3 regions of the Porphyromonas asaccharolytica DSM 20707 genome follow, and region 2 is predicted to be linked to each of the others. Evidence: riboswitches for the same ligand, from Rfam matches in the RefSeq annotation. Region 2 holds a riboswitch; each other region holds the start of a gene.

Region 1 (8,374 bases), 150 kb from region 2:
CGGTCGTTGTACCTCCGATCTGTAGAGCAATGTGTCCACCCTCAAAGAGCGAGTTCTCAACCACGACGTCACAGCTCTGCGCGTGTGGACGGCTAGCTCCCTCTATCTTGACAAGGTGCGGAGACATATTGTAGCCAGTATTGCTCGTGTTCTTGGTGTAGACATAGCAATTGTCCATCGTGAAGTGCGATGAGTTCTCCTGTACGTAGACCATCGTTGGGAAACCTAGGTCTGTCGAGTGGATCGTCATATTGCGTAGCGTCACGTAGGGGGTATTGCGTACGGTCATCACACCATAAGCACGTCGGTAGGCATCGTCCCCAATAGGCTTGTCATAGCCATTGGCAGAGAGAACGACCTCGTCACGGGAGTTGCCGAGACCAACGATGGTGATGCTGTTCTTGGCAGAAGCTCCGGGGACACGCTCTAGAAGGACCGCCTCAGGATACTCACCAGGCTCGACCTCTACGGTGACAGCACCAGAGACACCCTGCTTGGTCAGATCCTTAGCAGCGGCAGCTAAGCTCTTGTAAGTAGCAGAGCTACTAGAGCCGACACGGAGTGTGCCTTGTAGTCCGCCCTCGCGCGTCTTCGTGTCAAAGGGCTTCTCCTGGATCACATCGTACTTGGCACCTCCAGCGGTAACACCCTTGGCAGAGACTGAGATAGGTGTACCTGCCTTGAGGTCGCCAGCGAGCTGCGCCTTGACCCAGTAGTACTGCGTACGCGATAGCGTAAGTGTATCGGCGGGATCGAGCTTAAAGACTACATCTGTCTGTGTCGCTAGTGGCTTGACTGTAGCTATCAGACGTGCCTCGTCAAACTCCTTGATGGCTCCCGTAGTGTAGAGTGCGAGCTCCTCGATGCCTTCGCTAGAGATTTCTAGCTGTAGCTTCTCGAGGGTCGTCTTGCCCTGCTCACCAGCGGTGGTTAGGTCGATACGTACTACGGGCAGTGAGCTACCCGAGAGTACACCCTGCTCATCTACGGGGAGAGCCTCCGCAGAGACCTTCTCGACAAATAGATTGCGAGGCTTGACACTCTCTACACGAGCAGCCCAGCCGTAAGCGTAAGTATTTGAGCCCTTGTAGTAGACCGTCAGCGAGCCGTCCTGCTCTTGCGAGACAAAGGTCTTGACACCAGTCTGCTTGAGCATATTGTTGTCTCCTGTGGAGAGTAGCTTGCTCTCATCTGTATGGTCACGCCCAGAGTAGATGCCGAAGGTGGCACTTCTTAGAGCTATTGAGTCGATCGTGAGGGTTATCACCTCGCCCTCATGGGCTGGGAGGAAGGTCACGTACGAGCCTGTGTTCTTGAGCGTATTGCCATTGGGACCACCCTCATCGTAATAGGATAGCGGCGTGGTAACGGTCACCTCTTTATTGTCGTCCGATGCTGGGTGGTTGAAAATGTTGACCAGCTTGTACGATCCCTTAGGATCAGCGTCGCGGACAGCAACCGTCTGACCAGCGACCGATAGCTTGGCAATAGCCACATCTATGCTGTCAGCCAAGGGAGCATCCTTGCGAATGTCTAGTGCGAGAATGTAGCTATTGGCAAACTCCCTCAGCATACCGTACTTCTGCAGTGAGTCGGTCGGCAGGTCGACACTTTGCATCGTCGGCTCCACCTGAGCCTCTGCGATGAGCTTGTTCGCATCGAGTGTACCCTCAACCGTAGCGGCATAGAGTGCCACCCGCTCGATCTGAGGAGCTCCACCCTTGAGGTCTACGGTGAGCCCATCGATATGGATCGGATTGCGGTCTCCAGTCGTATGGAGGTCAAGAGCTAAGACTTGGTTCTGCTCAGAGCCGACAGCGACGAAGGGTAGCTCGAGCTGCTTTGCAGCGGCTGAGTCAACCTTCATGTCCTGTGGCAGGTACTGCTTGACCTGACCACGCCAGCCTAGCGAACCTGATGCACCTTTAGCGTCAAAGACGAAGGTCAGAGCCTTCTGCGTAGAGCGAATGTAGTCGGCAGGCTTCGTTTTGTAGGCTTCCCTATCGGACTTTAGCTCAAAGAGCAGAGGAGCCGTGGCATCCTCTCCGTCATAGATTCGGAGCGTAGGCTTGCTACCCCAAGAGGAGTAGTAGAAGTCCCACTCATTGATGTCAAGCTGTATAACGTTGTCTGGAGTGGTAGCTTCAAAGGTGACGCTGCGCTCGCCTGCGTCAGTGTCATATCCCGTGGTAAGGCTGTGCTTGAGCTGAGGCGTAAAGTCCCAAGGCTCGTACACCTTGATATGATGCTTACCGAGGGTGAGCACCATCTTATTCATTACCTCTAGCGCCTCCGTGCGGGTGCGCTCCTGCTCGGGTAGCGTCTTCTCGCCTGCTGAGAGGTAGAGCTTGTCAATGGATAGGTTGACCTTGTTGCCCTTGTGAGCAGTCTCCTGGAGGTCTACAGCTAGGTAGAAGTAGTTAGCCCCCTCACGCAGTACTTGAGGCATGGGGAGCGTGGCGGTGAGTGCCTCGGCAAAGTCCCAGCGTGCGATCTCCTTAGCCTTCGTAAAGTCATCTACGATCGGGCTGTAATAGAGCGCCACCTGAGCTACGTCTTTCGTCTTGCTGATTGAGCTAAGGTCTAGACGCTGCAGTGTGACAGGGTCTTTGGTCCCCTTAGCAACGAGCGTGAAGGCAACCATGCCAACCTGCTGGACGCCCGCATTGATAGGCATCGCAAAAGTGTCGACCTCGATGGTTCTACCCGAGAGCGAGTCGACCGCCATAGGCAGAGGAGCGATCTGAGAGACCAGTGCCTCAAAACCAGCCTTAGGAGTCCCCGTATTCGTTACAAGACGGATCGTCAGACTACCGTCGGGGGCTGTCGAAGTTGCTTTGTAAGCCGTCTCCTTGTTGAGCTTGATGATGAGGTTGTCCGCATTGACCTCTGAGCCATTGTACACCTCAACGAGATCAGCACGACCGATCGAAGAGTAGCTAAAGAGATCTAGCTTCGTAAAGTCTACCTGGATCACCTTGCCAGCAGTCTCAGGCTTGAAGACAGCGTATCCGTCAAACTTCTCGCTGATTGGCTCATACTTACCGCCATCATCGTATAGCGTCAGAGACTTATCACCTATGGTATAGGTCTGCGGAGTCTTAGAGAGTGCGTAGGCATCCTCTACGGTGAGCGCCTTAGGCTCTTGGAGCGTTACCTCGTGGTCGCCCAGAGTCGTTGTGAGCTTTGTCGTAGCAACATCGATACGGCTACCAGCCTCCACATCGCTCTTGAGGTCAACGACCAAAACTAGATCATAGTTAGGCTCAGAGAGCGTGTACTCCTTAGAGAGTGTGATCGTACCCTCGGCAGAGACTTCTGTCGTCTTGCCGAGTAGCTTGTCAGCGTCTAGCTGTTTGGGTTTACGACTGTTTGCCTCGTAGAGGTATATTGCCGTGATGTCGCTCGGCTTTGTCTCGCTGAGCTTGTAGTGCAGAGCCGTCAGCTGGGGAGCCTTGGCTAGTCCCTCGGTTGTTATCTTGAGGTTAGAGACGATGAGCGACTGCTCGCCGATGTAGGGGTCGTGGCTAGCACTCTTGTCCTCTAGGACAGAGGCGACCTGGATCGCAGGCTGATCGACCGTGCGTACGATGATCTTAAAGCCGGCACCTGGATTAACTTTCGTCTTGCTACCGATTGTTAGCTTACCAGACTTGTCACTGGAGCGAAGCTTAAGGGGGAGCGTCGGTCTATCCTCCTTAGTAAACTTCCTGATAATTAATTTCTCGTTAGGAGAGGACCAATTAGAGAAAGGTGCGGCACCCTCGAGGATGTAAAGCTCGTCTTGATTGTCTAAGGCAAGCTCCTGTATCTCTATCTCGATACATTTGCCAGCTTGCTCTGGCGTGAAGAGGATCTTCCCCGTCTTGCTTGCCAAAGCATTGCCGTCGGCTCCTCCACTATCGTAGAGGATCAGCGGGGTATCTCCCACCTTATGCTCGTTACTGCTCCAAGTCTCTGTGGGCATCAAGAGTTCGTTGTCCTCTTGTCCCCACACGATCGGTGGCAGGAGTAACCAGCAGAGTAGTAGGAGCGTTGTCGTTACTGTTCTTTGCATAGTAATTGAGTGAATATATAGTTTGTTATTGTCTGCATATACGATGCGATGTCGTAGCTCCGCCCTCTAGGCGTAAAAGTACGATATAGCAATCGCCCATAGCGGGCAAAGCGACCTTCGCACTACCCACAGAGAGTGGATGCGTTAGGATCAGTTGCCCATCTATATTATATAGGTATAGCGTACCAGTCACCTCACTCTCGATCTGTAGCTGCTTGTCGCTATAAGAGAGACGTACTGCTGGCGTAGCCGTAGGAGAAACGATGCTGGAGCCCTTGGCGAGAGGTCTGATACCCGCGAACTCGGTCGACACTTCACCCGTCACATCATTTTGCTGATGGACACCCGTCTGCACCTTGAGAAAGTCGATACGATCTAGCTGTACCAACTCACCCGCTGCATTGACCGCACTGTCTATATCAATGTGACTACCGGAGGAGTCGTTGGGGTGATTGTCTGCATAGCCATAAGCGTAAGGCTCAGATTGCCACTGTCCACTTGCGGAGTCTAGCTTCATACAGTCCGGCAGGAGGACCCCCATGAAGGTCACTTTATCACCCTCCCAGAGCGGATAGTAGCTATTGGTCGTGTGGTACTTATTGCGCGGTATGAGTCCCGACTCTCCCTCCGAGTCGCTCCAGGCGATGGGGTCGTTGTATGGATCTTTTGGCTTGTAGTAGGTGATTGTGTAGTCAAGGTTGCTACGATAGTCCTCGCTGCCACGGATGCGGTACCACGGGTCGTCCGCTAGTCCGTTGCCATTGACATCTTGGCTCACATAGATGATCCCCGGCTCCGCATTGCCAATGAAAGCATTGCCCAGTATGGCAAAGTCCGCCTGACCAGGCTGGTTGACCAATGCAGGCTGAATGCGTACGACAATGTACCCACCCCACCCACCGAGAGAGAGGAAGGTGTGCTCCTCGACAAGGCGCTTCTGCGCTTTGCGAAGAAGATCAGCATAAGTGGTGACATCTTGGCTCGCCATCGCCTCGCTACCCATAAATTGTCCTGGAGCTGGATGGTAAGCGAGCACCTCCGTGATGCGACTCTCCTGCGCAGAGAGTGTCGCCACACCTAGGAGGAGTAAACCGGTGAGGGTGTGCAGTACAAGCAAGTAGATATGTCTCATATCAATAGAGTCTAGGGGATTCAAGATACTATCTCAGTACCGCATAGTAGACTCTACGACTCAACAACTCAGTAGCTCAACGAGCCACCGACTAGGAGCATCTATCCTAGTCGTCTAGTGCATAGGGAGGAAGTATAAGCCCCTAGTTCGAAGCATATCGTACTGCAAAGTCCACGTTGCAGGCTGATGTGTACAACGATCATGGAAGGTCTTCTGGCTTAGCTCGCTAAGGTGTCTCCTTCCCACCCCTAGTAACGTTAGCAGGGCAGTGGTCTCATCTAGGTAGATGTCATCTTAGCCTGTGGGGAGCTTTACAGCAACGGGTTTGCTCAGGACTTGCACCTGATTCCCTCTTAGAGTGGCGTGACATACGCTACACCTCGCATAGGTGTAGTGAGCGGTATGCCTATCCACTAACCACAATCTCTTACAAAGGTACAGAAAAGCGACAGACTCAGCAAAGCTTCAGCTCCCCAGGGCTACGCATGATAATCCGATGCTCATATCTGTCGAGACGATTCCAGAGAAGAGACGTACTCACGTGGAAATTTTTCATCCTTCACGTAGCAACAAAAAAAATCCCCACGTAGAGACGAGATGAAACTTCGGAGAAATCAAATGATATGTCCGAGGGAATGATCCGCGCCTCCGTGGAGAATAAAAAATAGCCACGTGGAAAATGTCAAATCCCTACGTGACTATCGAGTCTGAGGTTAGAGGTTAGAAGTCAGAGATTAGAAGTTAGAGATTAGAAGTTAGAGACGTGTAACGATTTGTCTGCGTTGTGGTTTTTAACGAAGACAGCCCCCCTCTAGATGCTAGCCGTGCGTCCCTACAGATCGAGGTTACAGCGTTTGATGAATGGAATTGTCGTGCTGACGTAGCTTGTGTAGGGGCGGACCTACGTGTCCGCCCGCAGAATAGACTGCGCTCAGGTGAGGACGGGCGGACACACAGGTCCGCCCCTACGGTGGGAGCCCCCACCCCGCCGAGCGGTTCCCCGCCGAGCAGTCGACCGAGCTTGCGAAACGAGAAAAAACTTCGCTTTTTACTTGCATATGAACTTAGAAAGCAGGGCGACAACTCGTTTTGATACAACGATCACTGCTCATCAAGTGCCTCCTTTACTAAAGAGGACACGTATAAATAAAGAGAGGTGGCAACCATGGTCACCACCTCTCTTTATATTTAGATTTTTGTACCTCTACATGTCAAGCCTTATCTAGCAAAGAGTTATGCCATGACGATGTAAGAAGTAACTATCGTTGCTGTCGCTTACTTGATGCTGATGATAGCAACGCGGTTCCACTCGTTTGTAGCAAATGGCTGTACAGTGTCACCCTTGAAGTCGATGACGATATTGTCAGGGTTGACTCCGTAGTTGTTGATGAGGGCATTCTTAACAGCCTCAGCACGACGCTCTGAGAGTGACATGTTGATCTCTGGCGTACCAGTCTGCTCATCAGCATAGCCGACGATGTAGATCTTACCACCGTTTGCCTTTGCAGCCTCGGCAGAGTTGTATACGTTGATCATCTGGTTCTTGTCGATCTTAGCACTGCCGATACGGAAAGCTACGACGTTCTCTATAACGTTTACAGCCGTTGCAGGAGCTAGAGCATCAGGGCACTCAGGGCAAGATACAGGACGCTTACTGAGCTCAGCATTCTGAGCACGTAGCGAGCTGATCTGACCATTGAGGTCATTAACGAGTTCGTAGTCCATAGGAGTAATAGGCTGGAAGGCTACACGACCGAGCTTAAAGGTTAGACCTGCTGATACAAGAGCTGTAACGTCTGCAGGATTATGAGCCGTTAGAGTACCCTTGAAGTTGTTCTTAGAGACCATCATCTGACCCTCGAGGTTGAGGTCGACGCGCTTGCCTAGACGGAACTTGAGCGCAAGACCTCCATTGAACAGACCACTAAGATCATTCTCTGTACCAACTCTATCACCGCTCTTATCATCAGCTGAGTAGAACTTCATGTGTGCACCCAGACCAACGAAGGGAACGAGGTGGAAGACACGGTTCTCTCTGTATGGAGCGAAATAGTTGACTACGTCAAACATAAACTCTAGTGAAGCTGCTCCGAAGACGTTCTGATAGCGAACGACCTCGTTAGCTGGCTTCTCAAAGCTATATACATTCCATGCATAGCCACGTAGGCGGGTAGCAAAGTATGGTGAGTGCCAGCGTCCTAAAGAGAGACTGACAACGGGTGAGATGCGGTCTACAAACTCAGCGTCTCCATTAGCCTTGTTGCCAAAAGGTAGCATAGCAGCACCTCCATGTAGCTCAATAAACCAATGAGCAGCAGGGTCTTGCTCAAACTCCGTCTTATATGCGGGGCGGTTGTCGACCTCAGGAGCCTCCTGAGCTTGAGCCACGAAAGCTGTTAGGGCGACAACGAGTGATAGCATAAATACTTTTGCTTTCATATTTCTAGTGTGTTTAATTCGTAGATTGATGATTTGAGTGAGCTATGCGACTTACTTAGAGCGTATGATGACAACGCGATTCCAAGACTTGGTGTCAAATAGCTTGTCCGTAGCACCCTCCCACTGAGTCGTGATCATATCAGCAGATACGCCGAAGTCATTGATGAGGGCATTTGCGACAGCCTTAGCACGACGCTCTGATAGACCCAGGTTGTAGTTAGCATCACCAGTTGTGTCGGTATAGCCGATGACTAGGATAGGCGTATTGTTTGCCTTGACATACTCGCTGACGTTGTAGAGCGTGATCATCTGGTTCTTGTCGATGCGTGAGCTATCGAACTTGAAGAGGATGGTCTTGTCAGACATAACCTCTTTCGTAGTAGTCTGGGCAGTTAGCTCTGGGCACTCAGGGCAAGATACAGGACGCTTGCTGAGCTCTGCATTCTCTGCACGGAGTGAGCTGATCTGGCTGTTTAGGTCATTGATCAGAGCATAGTCCATAGGTACCACCTCTGTCCACTCGACACCACCCATGCGGAAGTTAAGACCGCCGGTGAGGGCTCCGTAGAGACCGTTGTAAGCATTAGGATTCCATACCTTCTCCTTAGGATCATTGGTGTAGTTAAAGTTGAAGTTGTTATAGATAGCCTTAGCCTCTACAACTAGATCAGCACGACGACCTAGACGGAACTGGAGCTGTAGACCAGCATCGAGAGCTGCAGTGTGATGAAGATCCTCAAATGCCT
Region 2 (8,374 bases):
GGTACGAGCGTACCTTCCCCGTCCTGCCCGCCTCGGTTGTAGTGCTAGACTCCTTTGACGCTGCGCTGACGTATCTCCTCAAGCACCAGCCCCAGCGACTACTAGCCCTGACAGGTGTTAACTCGATCGAGCGACTGAGAGCCTACTGGACCCAGCATGAGACCTATCTGCGGGTGATGCCGATCGCAGAGACCGAGGAGCGACTACGTCAGAGCGACTTCCCGCCAGAGCGGGTGGTCTACTATGATAAGGAGCAGTGTGATCGAGAAATCTTTGCCACACTCCAACCAGACATGATCCTGCTCAAGGAGAGTGGCGACACGAGTGGCTTCGCGGCAAAAGTGGAGGAAGCACTCGCACTCGGCATCACCGTGCTGGTCATCCGAAGACCACAGATCCCTTATCCTGCCACAGTTACCGTCGAGGGTCCCGTAGGACTTCGCCGCTCCATAGAGAGACTACTGGGGAGCGACTTCTTCCCTCAGCGCATCGGCTTAACGACTGGCACCACTGCCACGGCTGCTGCTACAGCTGCTCTGCTCACACTACTCAACGAGGAGTCTTACAGCGAGGTGACCGTGACCCTCCCTCAGGGCGAGCGAATCCCCTTTCCGATCCAGCAAACCGAGCTAACAGAGCAAGGTGCTCGGGCAGTCGCTATCAAGGATGCTGGCAGCGATCCCGACGTAACCGATGGCGCAGAGATCGTTGCTGACTTGTCACTTACGCAGGCACACAGCGGGGTTGCCTTCCTCCAAGGCGAAGGGGTAGGGCGCGTCACGCTCCCCGGCATCGGACTAGACATCGGAGAGCCTGCCGTCAACCCTGTACCGCGTCAGATGATGCGTCAAGCACTCGGCTCTTTGGTCGACCTATCCCAAGTAGGCATCGACCTAACCATCTCCGTCCCCAAGGGACGTAAGCTCGCTCAGAGCACCTTCAATCCACGGCTAGGCATCCTAGACGGCATCTCTATCCTCGGCACTACAGGGGTCGTGCGTCCCTATTCGAGCGAAGCCTTTGTTGAGTCGATACGTCGTGAGCTGGAGGTGAGCAAGTCGGTCTACGGCAAGCATCTCGTGCTCAACTCAGGCGGACGCAGCGAGCGGTACCTCAAGGGGCGCTTTCCCGACCTGCCCGCCAATGCTTTCGTTCAGTATGGCAACTTTATCGGGGAGACGCTCAGCCTCGCCAATGAACTGGGCTTCCCGCAGATCACCCTAGGCATCATGATCGGCAAGGCGGTCAAGCTGGCGGCTGGCGAACTAGACACACATAGCAAGAAGGTGGTGATGGACAAAGCCTTCATCACCGCCCTTGCCTCTGCTAGTGGTGCAACCGCTGAGCAAGAGCAGCAGATCAGCGAGATGACCCTAGCTCGCGAACTATGGCAGATCTTCCCCGATGGCACACATCCGCTCTACCAGAGCATTGTCGATCATTGCTATCAAGTCTGCAAACCCCTCGTTCCCTCAGCACAGCTCGAGGTACTTCTTATCCCTGACTCACAACTTTAGTCAATCACTTATGACATCTCTTCCCTCCCTCCTCATCGCAGCGCCCCTCTCTGAGAGTGGCAAAAGCACGCTCACCATGGGCCTTCTTCGTGCTTACACACGCCGTGGACTGGCCACTCAAGCCTTCAAGTGCGGCCCTGACTACGTAGATCCTAAGCTACACAGCGTGGCAACGGGTCGCCCGGCGGTCAATCTGGACCTCTTTATGTACGGAGCCGAGCGGGTGCAGGCACTCTACCACTACTATAGTCAGGATGCTCAGGCAGTCATCGTGGAGGGCGTGATGGGACTCTTTGATGGTTACGATCGGGACAAAGGTTCCGCGGCGGACATTGCTCGGCTCCTAGACCTACCGGTCGTGCTCGTCGTGACACCGCGCTCGATGGCTTACACGGTGGCTCCGCTACTCTACGGATTGCAGCACTTTGACCCAAGGGTTAAGATAGCGGGAGTCATCTTCAACAAAGTCTCCTCGGAGCGTCACTTGACCTATCTCACGCAGGCTGCCGCAGATGCGGGCGTGCCAGTGCTGGGGTCGCTGCCTCGTGTTGACGACATCGCCATCCCCAGTCGCTACTTAGGGCTGGACGTTGACGACTTGGCGCAGATAGATCGCTATGCCGATCAGGTGGCCGACCTCTTAGAGCAACATCTAGACATTGACCGACTCCTAGCCATCTCCTCAGAGCGAAAGGAGCAGTCTTACGAAGCACCCACTCTGCAAAAGCACTCTTCGTCAGCTCCTCGTCGCATAGCGGTGGCTCGTGACGACGCTTTCACCTTTCTCTATCAAGAGAATGTGCGCCAGCTAGAGCAGTGGGGCGAGATAACTTACTTCAGTCCACTCTCTGACAGAGCACTACTGCCGAGTGACTTTGTCTATCTGCCGGGTGGCTACCCCGAGCTACACTTGGAGCAATTATCAGCCAATAAGTCGATGCTGGACAGTCTCCGTGACTACATCCGTGAGGGCGGTGCCATGCTTGCCGAGGGCGGAGGTATGCTCCTCCTCTGCGAAGCGATCATCGATGAGAAAGGCACCCCCTATCCGCTCGTGGGGGCGCTACAGCAGACCGCCACGATGCAGCAGCGCGGGCTAGCTCTTGGCTACCGACAGCTCGAGATAGCAGGCGTGGCGGTGCGTGGACACGAGTTTCATTACTCCCGCATCCTCGATCCGCTACCCTCGACAGCACAGCAATACAATGCGTGGGGCGACCCCGTGGCGACCGCACTGTGGCATACAGGTCGCTGCTATGCCACCTATACGCATCTAGCCCTTACCGAGGAGCTCTTAGCCCAACTGCTGTAGCTATTGGCCGTTAGCTAGAGGCCCTAGAGCCACTAGGACTACTAGTGCCTGGCTCTAACCTCTAACCTCTAATTTCTAACCTTTACCTCCTCTCTTCTTAACTTTTCGTATCTTTGCGGACAACATCCTTGAGTGGTGGTGCATCAGCTCGTCGGTAGAGCGATGCAAGAGGGAAGTCCAGTGAGAATCTGGTACAGTGCCCGCTACTGTGATCCCCCTATTTCACAGAGCCTAGCACAAGATGAATACAAGCCACTGTCTGACGGAGGTCAGGTGGGAAGGCGGTGTTAGGCTGGGGTAAGTCAGGAGACCTGCCACTACTCGTAACTTAGTATATAACTGTGTACGCTCGGTGGCAAGTGTACCTTAGTGCTATGTCAATCGATCAGATGCATATCTCTCAGGAGGCACTGCGCTTGTGGGCGTGGGGCTACGGCTGTACTATGCCTCAAGTTATGCTGATGGACTTCTAGATTGGATCTGACCTAGCGGATAAAAACAACAACCGTATGACGCAACGATACCTCCGTATACTCCTATTATATATGACTGCACTACTAGGCGGGCTGTCGCTACAAGCGGGCAATAAGATCTTTGAGACTGACTCGCTCTTTGCGGCTATGGGACCGAATGACAAAGGGGCTATCCTCGTAGTTCACTTTGGCACAACGCACGACGACACCCGTCGGGTGACCCTCGATGCGATCAATGAGCGCATAGCTGCCGCCCATCCTGATCTAGAGGTTCGTCAAGCCTATAGCTCTCGTATCGTGCGCAAGCGTCTAGCAGCGCGGGGTATAGAGATCCCCACGCCTGGCGAAGCACTTAAGGAGTTAGCGCAAGAGGGCTTTACTCATCTGCTGGTGGTCTCGACGACGATCGTCGATGGCGTAGAGATGGAGTCGCTCTCCTACGAGGTGGCTCACTTGCAGCAACTCTTTAAGAAGATCCGGCTGGTGACCCCTTTACTCTTCTACGAAAGCGACTACAAGGACTTGGTTTCTATCATGACGGCTCATCTGGATCCTGAGGTGGCTTACCTATGGGTAGGGCACGGCACCTACGATAGTGCTACAGCTCAGTACGCTATGCTGGATCACTACTTGCAAAATCACGGCTATGATCAGGTGATCGTGGGCTGTGTGGAGGGCTACCCTTACTACGAGGAGGCTCTAGAGCGTCTGCGTGCTACAGGCCTTAAGCGAGTCTCTCTACAGCCACTGATGATCGTGGCAGGTGAACATGCCAAGGAGGATATGCTCCAAGAGTGGCAACCCCGTCTAGAGGCTCTCGGCTATCAGGTCGAGAGCGTGGTGCGTGGTCTGGGCGAGCTCCCTGAGGTGCAGGAGATGATCGTGAAGAAGGTCGACTTCTTCATGACACATCATCGTCTCTCGATTATGGACAAGAAAGCGATCTATGAGGAGACGGGCGAAAAGTTACACCAGTCTGACTCCATAGCTCAGTAAGCCGATGAGACGTAGCTGCTTTTACCTATTCCTGCTACTAGCTAGCTGTGTGCTCCCGCTCACTGCGCAGCGGGATACGCTCAGTCACCGTCGTGACACGATAGACTACAAGAGCCTCGGCGAGGTGATTGTCGTGGCGCCTACGCATAGACGTATCATGCAGCAGCAGGCGCTCTCGGCTATCAGCCTAGATGTCAAGCCTCTGATCGCCTCGATGGGTAGTCTCAACGAGTTGGTCGCTCAGAGTTCGGGGGTACGGCTCAGAGAGTCTGGTGGGGTAGGCTCTAGCAATGAGCTTTCGATCAATGGTATGTCGGGGCATGCTGTCCGCTACTTTATCAATGGAGTGCCGCTCTCCTCGATGGGCGAGGGGGCTTCGCTCGCTACGCTGCCGGTGAACCTCATCGATCGTGTCGAAATCTACAAGGGGGTCGTGCCCCCTGAGCTGGGTATGGATGCCCTCGGTGGAGCGGTCAACATCGTGACTAACAGCCGCGGGGAGAGCTATCTGGACTGTTCGCTACGGGGAGGCTCCTTTCACACCTATGCCTTAGATCTGACGGGGCAGTATAGAGAGCAGCGGAGTGGCTTTACGGTACGTCCTACGCTACGCTACCAGTACTCCAAAAATGACTACATCATGCGTGGTGTGGAGGTGTGGAATGCTGAGACGCAAGAGTACGAGCGGCGAGACTTCCGACGCTTTCACGATGGCTACAAGTCGCTCTTGGGACGACTACAACTGGGCGTGACCAAAAAGCCTTGGGCAGACGCCGCCCTGCTTGGGGTGGGCTATACAAAGAGCGTGAGTGAGATACAGACCGGTTTTCGCCAGACGCTAGTCATCGGCGAGGCGATGCGTGATCGTGACGACTTGAGCTTTTCAGCGCATTATGCCAAGCGCAATCTCTTTACCCCTGGGCTATCCGCTACGATAGATGCTTCCTTCGCTCGTAACCATATCATAATCACAGATACCGCCTATCGCAAGTATAGCTGGGACGGTACCTTCGTAGAGACACACTACAGTGAGGTGATGCGCCGCACTCGTATGATTCGCCACACGGTGCGTCCTACCTGGACGGCACGGGCTAACCTCGCCTACACGCTCCCCAAGGGCGGGCATCTTAATTTCAACTATCAGATGACCGCCATAGCCAATGAGCGGTACGACACTTACGATCCTAATTTTGAGGCTTCGAGAGATCGTATGGGAAGGCACATTATGGGGCTTTCGTATGGCACGACGCTTCTCAATGGACGTCTGCGTGGAACGGTCTTTGTCAAGGACTACCTCTATCACGTTGCCATCGAGCAGGCTGATATGTACTGGCTGACAGGATCGGACAAGGTGCCTGCGCAGCAGACGAAAAACCAAATGGGCTATGGTCTAGGCTTACGCTACACCATCGCTAACGAGCTAGCGATCAAAGGTTCCTTCGAGCGTGCCACTCGTCTGCCGACAGCTCGCGAATTGATGGGTAATGGCGCCAACATCTACCCTAACTTCAAGCTCCACCCCGAGCAGGCTTACAACCTGAACTTAACGCTCTACGGTCAGGCGCAATGGGGCGACCTGCACTTTCTCAACTACGAGGCGACAGCCTTCTATCGTGACATCTCCAACTACATTCACCGTGTGGTCATGGGTGATGTCGAGAGTCAGTACGATAATGTCGGCTCGTCACTCGTCATCGGAGGCGAGATGGAGGTCAAGTACAACTACGCCAACCTCCTGGACCTCACGCTCAACGGCACTTACACCGATGAGCGTGACCGCACGCGCATCAACATCTACGGTAAGCCGAACCCGACCTACGGCTATCGGATACCCAACGACCCCTTCCTCTATGGCAATCTACTCCTAGGGGCTAACTGGCGCAAGCCGTTTGGCATTCAAGCAAGTGCCATACACTTCAACGCTGGACTGGGCTATATCCACTGGTTCTACCTCACGTGGGCAGCTTTCGGCCGCAAGAACACTAAAGCGATCATTCCGACTAGCTACGACCTCTCAGCAGGGGTCACCTGGAGCTTTGCTCACGATCGCTACTCCATATCACTGCAGAGCAGCAATTTGCTAGACCGTCCGCTCTATGACAACTACATGCTACAGAAGCCTGGACGCGCCTTCTACTGCAAGCTCCGCATATTCCTGAACTAGAAAACATACTCATACTAACAATCCAAACAAAGATTATTATGACAAAAGCTTATCGCTTAGTGGCGACTCTCGTGGCCACCCTCGTCACACTCTCGTTTACAGCGTGTGACTCAGATGCACCAAGCCCTCAGGAGGAGGTGACCGTAGGCTATGACCTATGGGTGCCTATAGATGGAGCCACAGGTCAGTCAACCGCTAACACTGATCCGCACATCATCGCACGTGTCGCTGACCTGACCAAGGGTGTTTTCAGCATCAAGGGCGAAGGGGCAGAAACCTCAGCGTCTCCTCTGACTCCCTATGTAGTGTATCACAAGGGCTACTACTACAGTGTCTCTCGCGAGGGACGCTTCGGCAAGTTCCGCGTCTCCAACACAGGCATTGAGACAATCAAGGAGTTCCCTATGCCACAGATCCTCGACCGTCGCTTCTCACACGCTTGGCTAGACGACAACACACTCGTCATGGTCAGCTCAGTAGGTGACAAGCAGGAGATGTCGTGGGTCAAGGTCGATGTCAATAAGATGGTCATCACTGCTGAGGGCAAGCTTGACCTACCTAAGCCTGAGGAGGGTGAGATCTTTAACTCCAGTGGTCTGCTTGGCTACCGCAAGGCTGACAACACGCTCATCTACCCACACGTCTATATGGAGAAGTCTAAGAAGACCTCCATGGCACTACCTCCCAAGCGTAATGAGATCTACATCGCATTCATCGACGCTACTACGATGCAGGTCAAGAAGATCGACAAGGATACACGCTGTGAGCACCTGAGCTCTACCTCTTTTGGTGAGACCCGCTGCCAGAAGACTTTCTTCGACTCTAAGGGCAACTTCTACTTTGCTGCTGCTACTTGCAATATCCCCGAGAATGCTAAGAAGAAGAGCAGTACGAAGCAGCGTAGCTTCCTCTTCCGTGTCAACGCTGGCTCTATGGAGACGGACAAGAGCTTCGACGGCTATGCACAGCCTCGTGGCAAGATCATCACCGTCTTCCCGCTCAATGATGACGAGGTGCTCCTCTATATGCAGGATCCAGACTTCAAGGAGAAGGGCAATACCGACTGGAGCAGCAAGACGAACCGCTATATCTACTACTGGCTACGCTGCAACATCAAGACGCAGCAGGTCGAGCATATCAAGGATATACCCTTTAGCAATGGTAACTATGGCCAGCTAGCCGTTCGTAATGGCAATACGGTCAGCATCGGTGCCAATGTGGAGGGAGCTCCCACGACCATCTACCAGTACAATATCAATACTCGCAAGGTGACCAAGGGTGCTACGCTAGCTGATGGCTTCGAGATAGATCGCATCACGCCAGTCGTCAAAGAGTAAACTTCTAGTACGGCTACACTAGTGGCTGAGCTACTAATACGGATCTCTCTTTCGTGAGAGACTCACCACACGGTGCGGCTGCTGCGTTTGCTGGCGGTCGCACCGTTGCTTCTTATGGGAGACCTCACACCTTAGGAGACCTCTCTTATAAACAATGACAACCCTATAATCCTATTACATACAACTATGCGCTGGCTTCACAAAGTACTAGGCACTGTCTGTGCTCCGCTCTTCCTCTTATGGTTGATCTCTGGAGGGGTGATGATCTTTTGCTCCTTTCCTCGCTTAGGGGACAAGGACTTACCGCTGCAAGACACCCTCGCGGCCTCGGTGGCTCTACCGTCGGAGGCTACGCTACTGGCTAAGCTCCAGCCTGGCGAAGAGCTGACGGCACTCGCACTCACTACGCATTGTGGCAAGCCGGTGTGGCGTGTGGAGACGAGCGAGGGGGGGTATCTGTGGCATGCGGACTCGCTCCTCACGACAGCTACGGATTCGGTGCCAGAGGCTTGGTATGAGCAGTATGCGTCGCGCTTTAGCTCTGCGCCCATCGTGGCGGTTGATACGATACGACA
Region 3 (8,374 bases), 400 kb from region 2:
GGAGCAAATGGAAACGTACATCTATACGAATTCCCAGGAGGGGTCGCGACTTTCTTGACAGGCTTAGGGGTTTTGGACTCAAACTACTTCCCAATGAATGGGAGAGGTGTCAAGATCGACGTTCCAGTTCTTCTCGATGCAAATACTATTCCAGCCAATGTAGACCCATATCTATCAAAAGCTATTGAGCTGACCCTTTGTGCAGGGCTATGATGCGCTGATTAGAGCTACCTCTGAAGGGAAGCTGTGGGTCGTACAGGCTCTGCACGAAGCGTCCGTCGACTAGCACATCTATATAGTCTAGTAGTGGGGCGCGTGCGGGGTCTTGCTCTATCTGCTCGAGCGTGTAGCCTGTGTAGCACCAGATCTCTAACCCCGTGTCGCTCTTGAGACGCTTGAGGAGCGTGAGCAGCTCCTCAGGACTAAACATCGGATCCCCTCCACTCAGCGTGATGCCGTCGAGGAGGGGATTGTTGTTTATATCGTCAATGATCTGCTGCAGGTACGCCTCCGTCAGGGGCGTACCTACGAGCGGATTGTGACTCTCAGGGTTGTGACACCCTGGGCAGTGATGGGAGCAGCCCGCTAAGTAGATCGAGCAGCGTATCCCATCACCATCAAGGATGGTCTCGGGTATGACCTTGAGGACGTTCATTCGAGAGGATAGAGGCGAGAAGCGAGTGGCTAGTGATGCTTGACGCGATCAGCCTCCTCAGCACGCTTGGCAGAGTTCCACGAGGCGAGGTCGCCCGTCAGGTAGCCCGTGATGCGACGCATACGTAGTATGTCTTCGCCACCACATATCGGGCACTTAGCATAGATGACGCCCTTGTAGTGACACTCACGACAAGTATCTATCGGGTGATTGATCGAGCCGTAGCCAATGTGGTTGTCCTGCATCAGCTTGACGATCTTAGCAATCGCCTTGACATTCTTCTTAGCCTCGCCATCGAGCTCTATATAAGTGATATGCCCTCCTAGCGTGAGCGCATGGAAGGGAGCCTCTAGGCGTATCTTGTCCGCAATGCGGATCTCCTCCTTGACATCAATGTGGAAGGAGTTGACATAGTACGCTCTATCGTTGACCCCCTCGATGATACCGTAGCGCTTACGGTCGAGGCGTGTGAAGCGACCCGAGAGCCCCTCAGCTGGCGTGGCTAGTACCGAGTAGTTAAGGTGATAGCGCTCCTTAAACTCCTGTGCTACCTCACCCATGATCTCGATGCAGTGGTAGAGCGTATGCCAAGCATCCTCGTTGGTGCCGTGCCCCTCACCATAGATCGCACACATAGCGTTGTGCCCCCCGATGAAGCCGATGCCGAGCGTACCGCTGTCTATCACGTGACCGACGGGGTCGTTGGGACGCAAAGCTCCCCCACCCTTCCAGACATCATTGCCCATCATAAAGGGGAACTGACGTGCCAAGGCCGTCGCCTGAAATTCGTAGCGCGTGTGTAGCTGTTCGCCCACGAGGCGAGCCATCTCACGTATCGAGGTGTAGAGCTTATTGATCGCTATACTGCGCATCTTGCCTAGATCCTCCTTCGTACCCATCTGCTCCTTAGCATAGCGCATCGCCTCGATCGCTAGGCGAGGTAGGTTGATCGTTGTAAAGGATAGGTTGCCACGACCTATCGAGGTACGAGGACCATTGATATTCTCGAAGACACGCGTACGGCATCCCATCGTGGCTAGCTCATGACGGTAGCGCAGCGGATCCTCCGCATTCCACTCATCATTATGGTTGAAGGGGGTATCTAGGAAGACAAAGTTTGGGAAAAGTGCCTTCGCCGTCGTCTCGCAAGCTTTCAGGAAAAGGTCAAAGTTTGGCGTCTCAAACTCCATCTCCCCAGCCACGGCACGGTCGAAGTCCTTCATCGCACGATCGAAGTCCGCCTCGGAGTAGTTGACCCCCTCCTTGACCTTAAAGATCTGTATCGGGAAGACTGGTACCTCGCCACCTACGCCTAGCCCCTCGGTCGTTGCTTTCATCAGCTCCTCGATCACCATACGCCCCTCGGCCGAGGTATCGGTACCATAGTTGATCGAGCTAAAGACCACCTGATTACCTCCTCGTGAGTGCATCGTGTTGAGATTGTGTATGAAGCCCTCCATAGCTTGATGCGTGTCACGACGCGTACGCTCTATCGCTTGGTTAATTAGGTAGACCACCTCTTTACGAGGAATCTCCTTATCAACCCGCTGGGACAGAGCTTGGCACAAGTTCGTCACAGCCGTCGAAGTCGGGACGATGCAGTCTAGATGCTGCTTAGCTAGCTCTCGTACTTCCCGTGACGAGGGAATATCGGTAGCTCCTATGCAGTGGAGGAATAAGCAGATCGTGTCGGCTACATGCTTGAGAAAAGTCTTGTAAACGCCCGGTGCCATGAAGAAGTCAAAGGCTGGTATCGCCTGCCCGCCATGCTGCTCGTTTTGGTTTGTCTGGAAGACGATCGTCGCCAGCGTTGCATAGCTCTGTATGCTCTGAGGCGTGCGTATGCTACCATTTTTCGTATGAAAGCCTCGCTCGTAGAGATCCGCCAGGTCGTACTGGATACAAGTGGTCGTCTTCGTAGGGTAGTAATCGAGATCGTGGATATGTATATCCCCGCGACGATGCGCCTCAGCGTACTGCGTGGGGAGCAGGTAGCGGTAGGTGTAGTCCTTAGAGACCTCAGAGGCGAAGGTCATCATCTGCCCAGCGGGCGTGTGACTACTCATATTGGCGTTGCTCAGATTGACATCATTACTGTCGATGGTCACGATGCCATCGAGGTTGCGCTTGAGCTCGCTCTTCTTCTGGCGCTCCGTGTTGCGCCACTCGCGATAGAGTATGTAGCGCTTAGCCACCTCCGGCTGCACCTTCATGAGCTCGCTCTCGACGAGATCCTGTACCTCCTCGACAGAGATGACCTCCTGCTCGATGCGTGCTAGGACGCCCATGGTAACGATCTTCGCCTCTTGGAGACACTCAGTCTGACCTGTGGCAATGTAGGCTTTGAGAACGGCGTTCTCAATCTTCGACGGGGTAAATGGCTCTTGCAGCCCATCCCGCTTGATGATTTGTTTGATAGTTGTTGTCATACTTCAATTCCCGAAAGTAATGTTAAGACGCTCACGTTTCTTCCTTCTCTCGTGCGATCTCCGTCTACTAGGGTCGGTCTTCTGACTTATCTCGTCGGGACTATGCAGTGTGTGGCGTAGCCCTGCTTGGAGCGATCTCCTTCCCATCTTAGTTAAGACAGTGGATATGTGATCCTCCTCTATGGCGAGAATTACAGCAGCGGGTTCTGTACTGGACTTGCACCAGTTTCCCAGCGACTAGGCGATGTGCACTAGTCCACCCTTATAGTATTATGAGATCGCAAATGAACGAAAGGAAGACGACGTAAAGCACCCTCATTTGTTACAAGTGCAATATTACAGCTTTCCTACGAAATAGCCAAATAAAACAACTTCGAAATCGATAACTGTCGAAAAGTTATCCAAAACAAATACACAACACGCTAAGGTTTAGCCATTTGCATAAATAGTACCTCCGATAAGTTCTCCAATTAGATTTTTTAGATGCATTGTCTCGCACACCAAATTGTCAAATATCAAGACGCGTAGCGATGATACGTGCAGCGATTTGTAGGGGCGGACCTATGTGTCCGCCCGTCCTCGTCGGAGCGCTGTCTGCTCTATGGGCGGACACGCAGGTCCGCCCATACACAAACCACATCAACACGACAAATCCGGCCATCAGACGCTGTAACCCTTTGTGGGGACGGACAGACCGTACGTCCGTTGTGTCAAAGCGTTACAGCGTCAGGGTTTTAACGGGGACGGACGCACGAGCCGTGCGTCCCTACAGCGGGTTACACGGCTCGTGCGTCCCTACAAAATCGTTACTCGTCTCGCTTTGACTTTGGTTGCTCGGGATCACTATCTCGCCAAAAGTTTTGTAGTATCAAAAGTTTGTTGTACTTTTGCACCGTCAATGAGACGCCGAAATAGCTCAGTTGGTAGAGCAACTCATTCGTAATGAGTAGGTCGCCGGTTCGAGTCCGGCTTTCGGCTCTTATATCACTTCCTAAGGGTGTCGTCTATAGTGGTCTACCCGACCCTGTAGGGGGTGCCTTTTTTTCGTTATACACTAACATCGTACAGCAATGAAATCAGATATTCAGATAGCTCGTGAGTGCCAGCTCAAGCCCATTGAGGAGATCGCTCACCAGCTCAACATCACAGATCAAGAGCTAGAGCCTTACGGACACTACATCGGCAAGATATCACACGAGCGGATGGACCCAGACAAGATAGCCCAGAGCAACCTCATCCTCGTGACCGCTATCACCCCAACCAAGGCCGGTGTCGGTAAGACCACCGTCTCCATCGGTCTCGCACTCGGTCTCAACAAGATCGGCAAGAGTGCCGCCGTGGCTCTGCGTGAGCCTTCTCTCGGACCTTGCTTCGGTATGAAGGGTGGTGCCGCCGGTGGTGGCTACGCACAGGTACTCCCGATGGAGAGTATCAACCTCCACTTCACCGGCGACTTTCACGCTATCACCTCAGCGCACAATATGATCACCGCACTTCTAGACAACTATATCTATCAGAATAGAAATAGCTGCGAGGGCCTCTCCGAGGTGCTCTGGAAGCGTGTCCTAGACGTCAACGACCGCTCCCTGCGTAACTGCATCACCGGTCTAGGCGGCGTAGGCAATGGCATCCCCACGGAGACCGGGTTCGACATCACTCCCGCGAGTGAGATCATGGCGATCCTCTGCCTCGCATCAGACCTAGAGGATCTACGTCGTCGTATCGACAATATCCTCCTCGGCTATACTAAAACTAAGGAGCCATTTCATGTCAAGGATCTAGGCATCGGAGGTGCTATCACCATCCTCCTGAAGGATGCGATCAAGCCGAACCTCGTACAGACCACTGAGGGGACACCCGCCTTCATCCATGGCGGACCTTTCGCTAATATCGCTCACGGCTGTAACTCGATCATCGCTACGAAGATGGCTATGTCTTGCTGCGACTACACGATCACGGAGGCCGGCTTCGGTGCCGACCTCGGTGCGGAGAAGTTCCTCGACATCAAGTGCCGTGTAGCTGGTATCACGCCTAAGCTGACAGTCATCGTCGCTACCCTCGCAGGTCTCAAGATGCACGGCGATGTCCACGAGAAGCAGATCTACGAGAAGGACATAGAGGGCGTACGTAAGGGTCTTGCCAATCTCGATCGTCACGTGCATAACCTGCACAACTTCGGGCAGACGGTGGTCGTTGCCTTCAACCGCTACGCTACCGATACCGACGAGGAGATCGAGATCGTACGCAATCACTGCGAGCAGGTCCTAGGCTGCGGCTTTGCAATCAACAATGCTTACAGTGAGGGTGGCAAGGGCGCTACTGAGCTGGCTGAGCTTGTCGTCAAGACTATCGAGGAGCACCCCTCAGAGCCTATCGACCACGTTTACGAGCTCAGTGAGCCTGTCAAGACAAAGGTCGAGCATATCGCCAAGCGCATCTATGGGGCTGCCAATGTAACCTATAGTAGCAAAGCGGAGAAGAAGCTCGCTCGTATCCAAGAGCTCAACATGGAGCGCTACCCCATCTGCATTGCCAAGACGCAGTACTCCTTCTCAGCAGATCCTAAGGGTTATGGCGACGTACGAGACTTCGATATGAAGGTCGAGGATATCGTCCTCAATAGTGGTGCCGAGATGATCGTCGTCATCATGGGTAGCATCATGCGTATGCCAGGACTGCCCAAGGAGCCACAAGCCGTCCACATGGACATCGTCGATGGCGTCATCGAGGGTCTGAGCTAAAAAAGCAAGTCGGGGAATCTGACGTGACGAGTAACCCGCTGTAGAAACGCACGTTCGGTGCGTTCGGTGCATCAAAGTTACAGATTGCTACGCGTCTCTAACCTCTAATTCCTAATCTCTAATTCGATAGCCACGGAGGAAATACAAAATTCCTCGGTGGCTATTTTTTATTCTGTCCTCTCCTGAAATAGTACACAGTTGGGGAAGCCAACCCCAACAACTATGAAACAAGAAAAAAGTAAACTAGGACGAAAGGGATATCCCCTAGATTTCAAGTGGAGAGTCATTGACGACCTCCTAGCCACCGGTGACAGCATTGCCACCACCAGCCAGCGCTACGGCATTACCACACGCACCATTCGAAATTGGTTGCGTACCTTTGATGTAGAGTTACCCAACCAAAGCACCAGTAGCACTATGAGCAAGACAAACAAGAACAAAGACGTAGATCCAGAGTACGCAGAACTCAAGCGTGAAAACGCTCGTCTCAAAGCAGCCCTCTTCCAGGCTGAGAGCAAGGCATTAGTCAACAAGACACTACTCGAAGTGGTCTTGAATCGCTACCACATTGATCTAAAAAAAAGACCGATTTGCAGCCGTGAGACAGCTTGAGTCCGCCAAAGAGAGAGATCAAAAGCTCTCCATAACCTACCTTTGTCAGCTGTTAGAAGTCAGCCGCAAAGGCTACTACAAGCACACCTTCACCGAGCAAGACGAAGATGTCAAAGTAGCTTCCGTCCTACACTATTGCCAGTATGTGCGCGGTCAGCTCCCCAAAGCAGGCGTAGACACCATCCAGCAGTGTGCCAACGAATACTTCAAAGGGACCTTCCAAGTAGGTCGAGACTGGCTCTACAAAGTGTTAGGAGCCAACGATATGCTACTAAGAAGTCGCAAGCGCAAGCGTCCACCCCAGACGACCAAGGGAGTGGTCAATCACGGCTTCCAAGACCACCTGAACACCACCCCTAAGTACATAGCCACCGACCATTGCCGGCTCACCGTCTCAGACATAACCTACGTCAAATGTTTAGGGGGCTTCGCATATCTCTCCCTGACGATGGACGCTTATAGCCGCATCATCACCGGCTTTGACCTGCAGCCCACGCTCTCCACAGAGGGTCCCTACAACGCACTAAGACAGACCGTTGACTTCTATCAGAAGCATGGCTTTGACCTCAAAGGGCTCATCTTCCATAGCGACCGAGGCTGTCAATATGTCTCCAAGCAGATGACGGACTACGAGGCCAGCCTAGGCATCGTAACCAGCGTCACCCAGACCGGAAACCCCCTTCACAACGCTATGGCTGAGCGACTTAACGGGATCATCAAGAACGACTGGCTTTACAACTTCGAGGATAAGCCCATAGATCAAGTTCGAGAGATCCTCTCTCAAACGATTGCTCTCTATAACACAGCGCGACCTCATCGAGCCATCAACAAGAAGACTCCGATGCAGATGCTCATACCAAATTACCCCAACCCTCTAACCACCCAACCCTCTAAGAACCAGATAGCTAAGAACAATTCTCCCAAAGCTCTGAGCCTCAAATCTCCGAGCTCATGCCGCTTAACTCCCAACAAAGACCTATCTTTGTGTACCTCCGCAGTAAAGACGACGACAAGTCGTGTACCCTAGCAGGAGCAAAACTAACAGATGAGAACGCTCACAGGATTAACAAAAACAACCCGTGTATCATCTCAGTAACACCTTCCCAACTGTGTACTTTTTTCAGGAAGAGGACATTCTCCACGTGGAGACGAAACATTTCCTCCGAAGTTTCATTTGATTCCTCCGAAGTTTTATTTCGTCTCCACGTGGAGAATTTTTCTTTTCCACGTGGAGATTTCTGAATTCCTCGGTAGAAACGCATCCACCACTGTAATGTGCGGGACCCATAGTAACCTAATTTAGTATCTTTGCGCTTAGCTGCGTAAGTCACACTGAGGTGATGATAGATTGCGCTTTTATAAACGTTTACTGAAACATCTATGATGAGAAAATTTGTCTCGGCTATCCTACTAACCCTGCCCCTACTCTACTGCCAGAGTCTCTCGGCACAAGAAGCTTCGCAAAGTCTTAACCCGCTATCACTCCTGAGTGAGTACAACCTACAGGATGTAGGTCTTCTAGCTAAGCCCAATGAAGATGGCAAGGCGTGGGGAGCTCTCTTTCAGTTTGGGCGTAATGTACCCTTTGACTACAACGGCGAGGCTCCTCGTGAGGCTGCTAATGTATCGGGCAACGATCCCAAGGTGTGGAGTAAGAGCTTCTTGACGAAGACCGAGGGGCAGACTCAGTACGACTGGCTCACCACTGGTACTCTCGGAGATAAGTGGACCGACATCGTCGCTCTAGCGGTCGATGCCCCAGCGACTTATCGTGGGGAGAATGGTGGTGATCCTTGCCCTAAGGGGATGCACATACCGAGCTACACTGAGTGGTCAGCTGTCATGCCTAGCTCCTTTGAGGTGGCCAACTTCACGGGTAAGACAGGCATCAAGCACACGACCGAGTCTATCACCATACAGGGGCAAACGAAGGCCTA

The links. Region 2 has a riboswitch for cobalamin ahead of PORAS_RS00080 (sirohydrochlorin cobaltochelatase). Riboswitches for the same ligand answer to the same signal wherever they lie in the genome.
Region 1: linked by a shared signal. The riboswitch ahead of PORAS_RS08085 (hypothetical protein) and the one ahead of PORAS_RS00080 (sirohydrochlorin cobaltochelatase) in region 2 are both predicted to bind cobalamin.
Region 3: linked by a shared signal. The riboswitch ahead of PORAS_RS06985 (anaerobic ribonucleoside triphosphate reductase) and the one ahead of PORAS_RS00080 (sirohydrochlorin cobaltochelatase) in region 2 are both predicted to bind cobalamin.

What each region holds. Positions count from the first base shown of each region.
Region 1 is NC_015501.1:2,060,229-2,068,602, forward strand. Features, by position in the region: gene PORAS_RS08080 (DUF4465 domain-containing protein) at 1-4,057, opposite strand, end outside; gene PORAS_RS08085 (hypothetical protein) at 4,083-5,189, opposite strand; cobalamin riboswitch at 5,376-5,588, opposite strand; gene PORAS_RS08090 (OmpA family protein) at 6,465-7,628, opposite strand; gene PORAS_RS08095 (OmpA family protein) at 7,680-8,374, opposite strand, start outside.
Region 2 is NC_015501.1:19,213-27,586, reverse strand. Features, by position in the region: gene cbiD (cobalt-precorrin-5B (C(1))-methyltransferase CbiD) at 1-1,517, shown strand, start outside; gene PORAS_RS00085 (cobyrinic acid a,c-diamide synthase CobB) at 1,528-2,829, shown strand; cobalamin riboswitch at 2,949-3,162, shown strand; gene PORAS_RS00080 (sirohydrochlorin cobaltochelatase) at 3,375-4,298, shown strand; gene PORAS_RS00075 (TonB-dependent receptor plug domain-containing protein) at 4,303-6,462, shown strand; gene PORAS_RS00070 (hypothetical protein) at 6,501-7,799, shown strand; gene PORAS_RS00065 (PepSY domain-containing protein) at 7,986-8,374, shown strand, end outside.
Region 3 is NC_015501.1:1,802,973-1,811,346, forward strand. Features, by position in the region: gene PORAS_RS09150 (S41 family peptidase) at 1-213, shown strand, start outside; gene nrdG (anaerobic ribonucleoside-triphosphate reductase activating protein) at 182-655, opposite strand; gene PORAS_RS06985 (anaerobic ribonucleoside triphosphate reductase) at 685-3,084, opposite strand; cobalamin riboswitch at 3,139-3,363, opposite strand; tRNA gene PORAS_RS06990 (tRNA-Thr) at 3,990-4,062, shown strand; gene PORAS_RS06995 (formate--tetrahydrofolate ligase) at 4,155-5,825, shown strand; gene PORAS_RS07000 (helix-turn-helix domain-containing protein) at 6,048-6,437, shown strand; gene PORAS_RS07005 (IS3 family transposase) at 6,424-7,464, shown strand; gene PORAS_RS07015 (hypothetical protein) at 7,818-8,374, shown strand, end outside.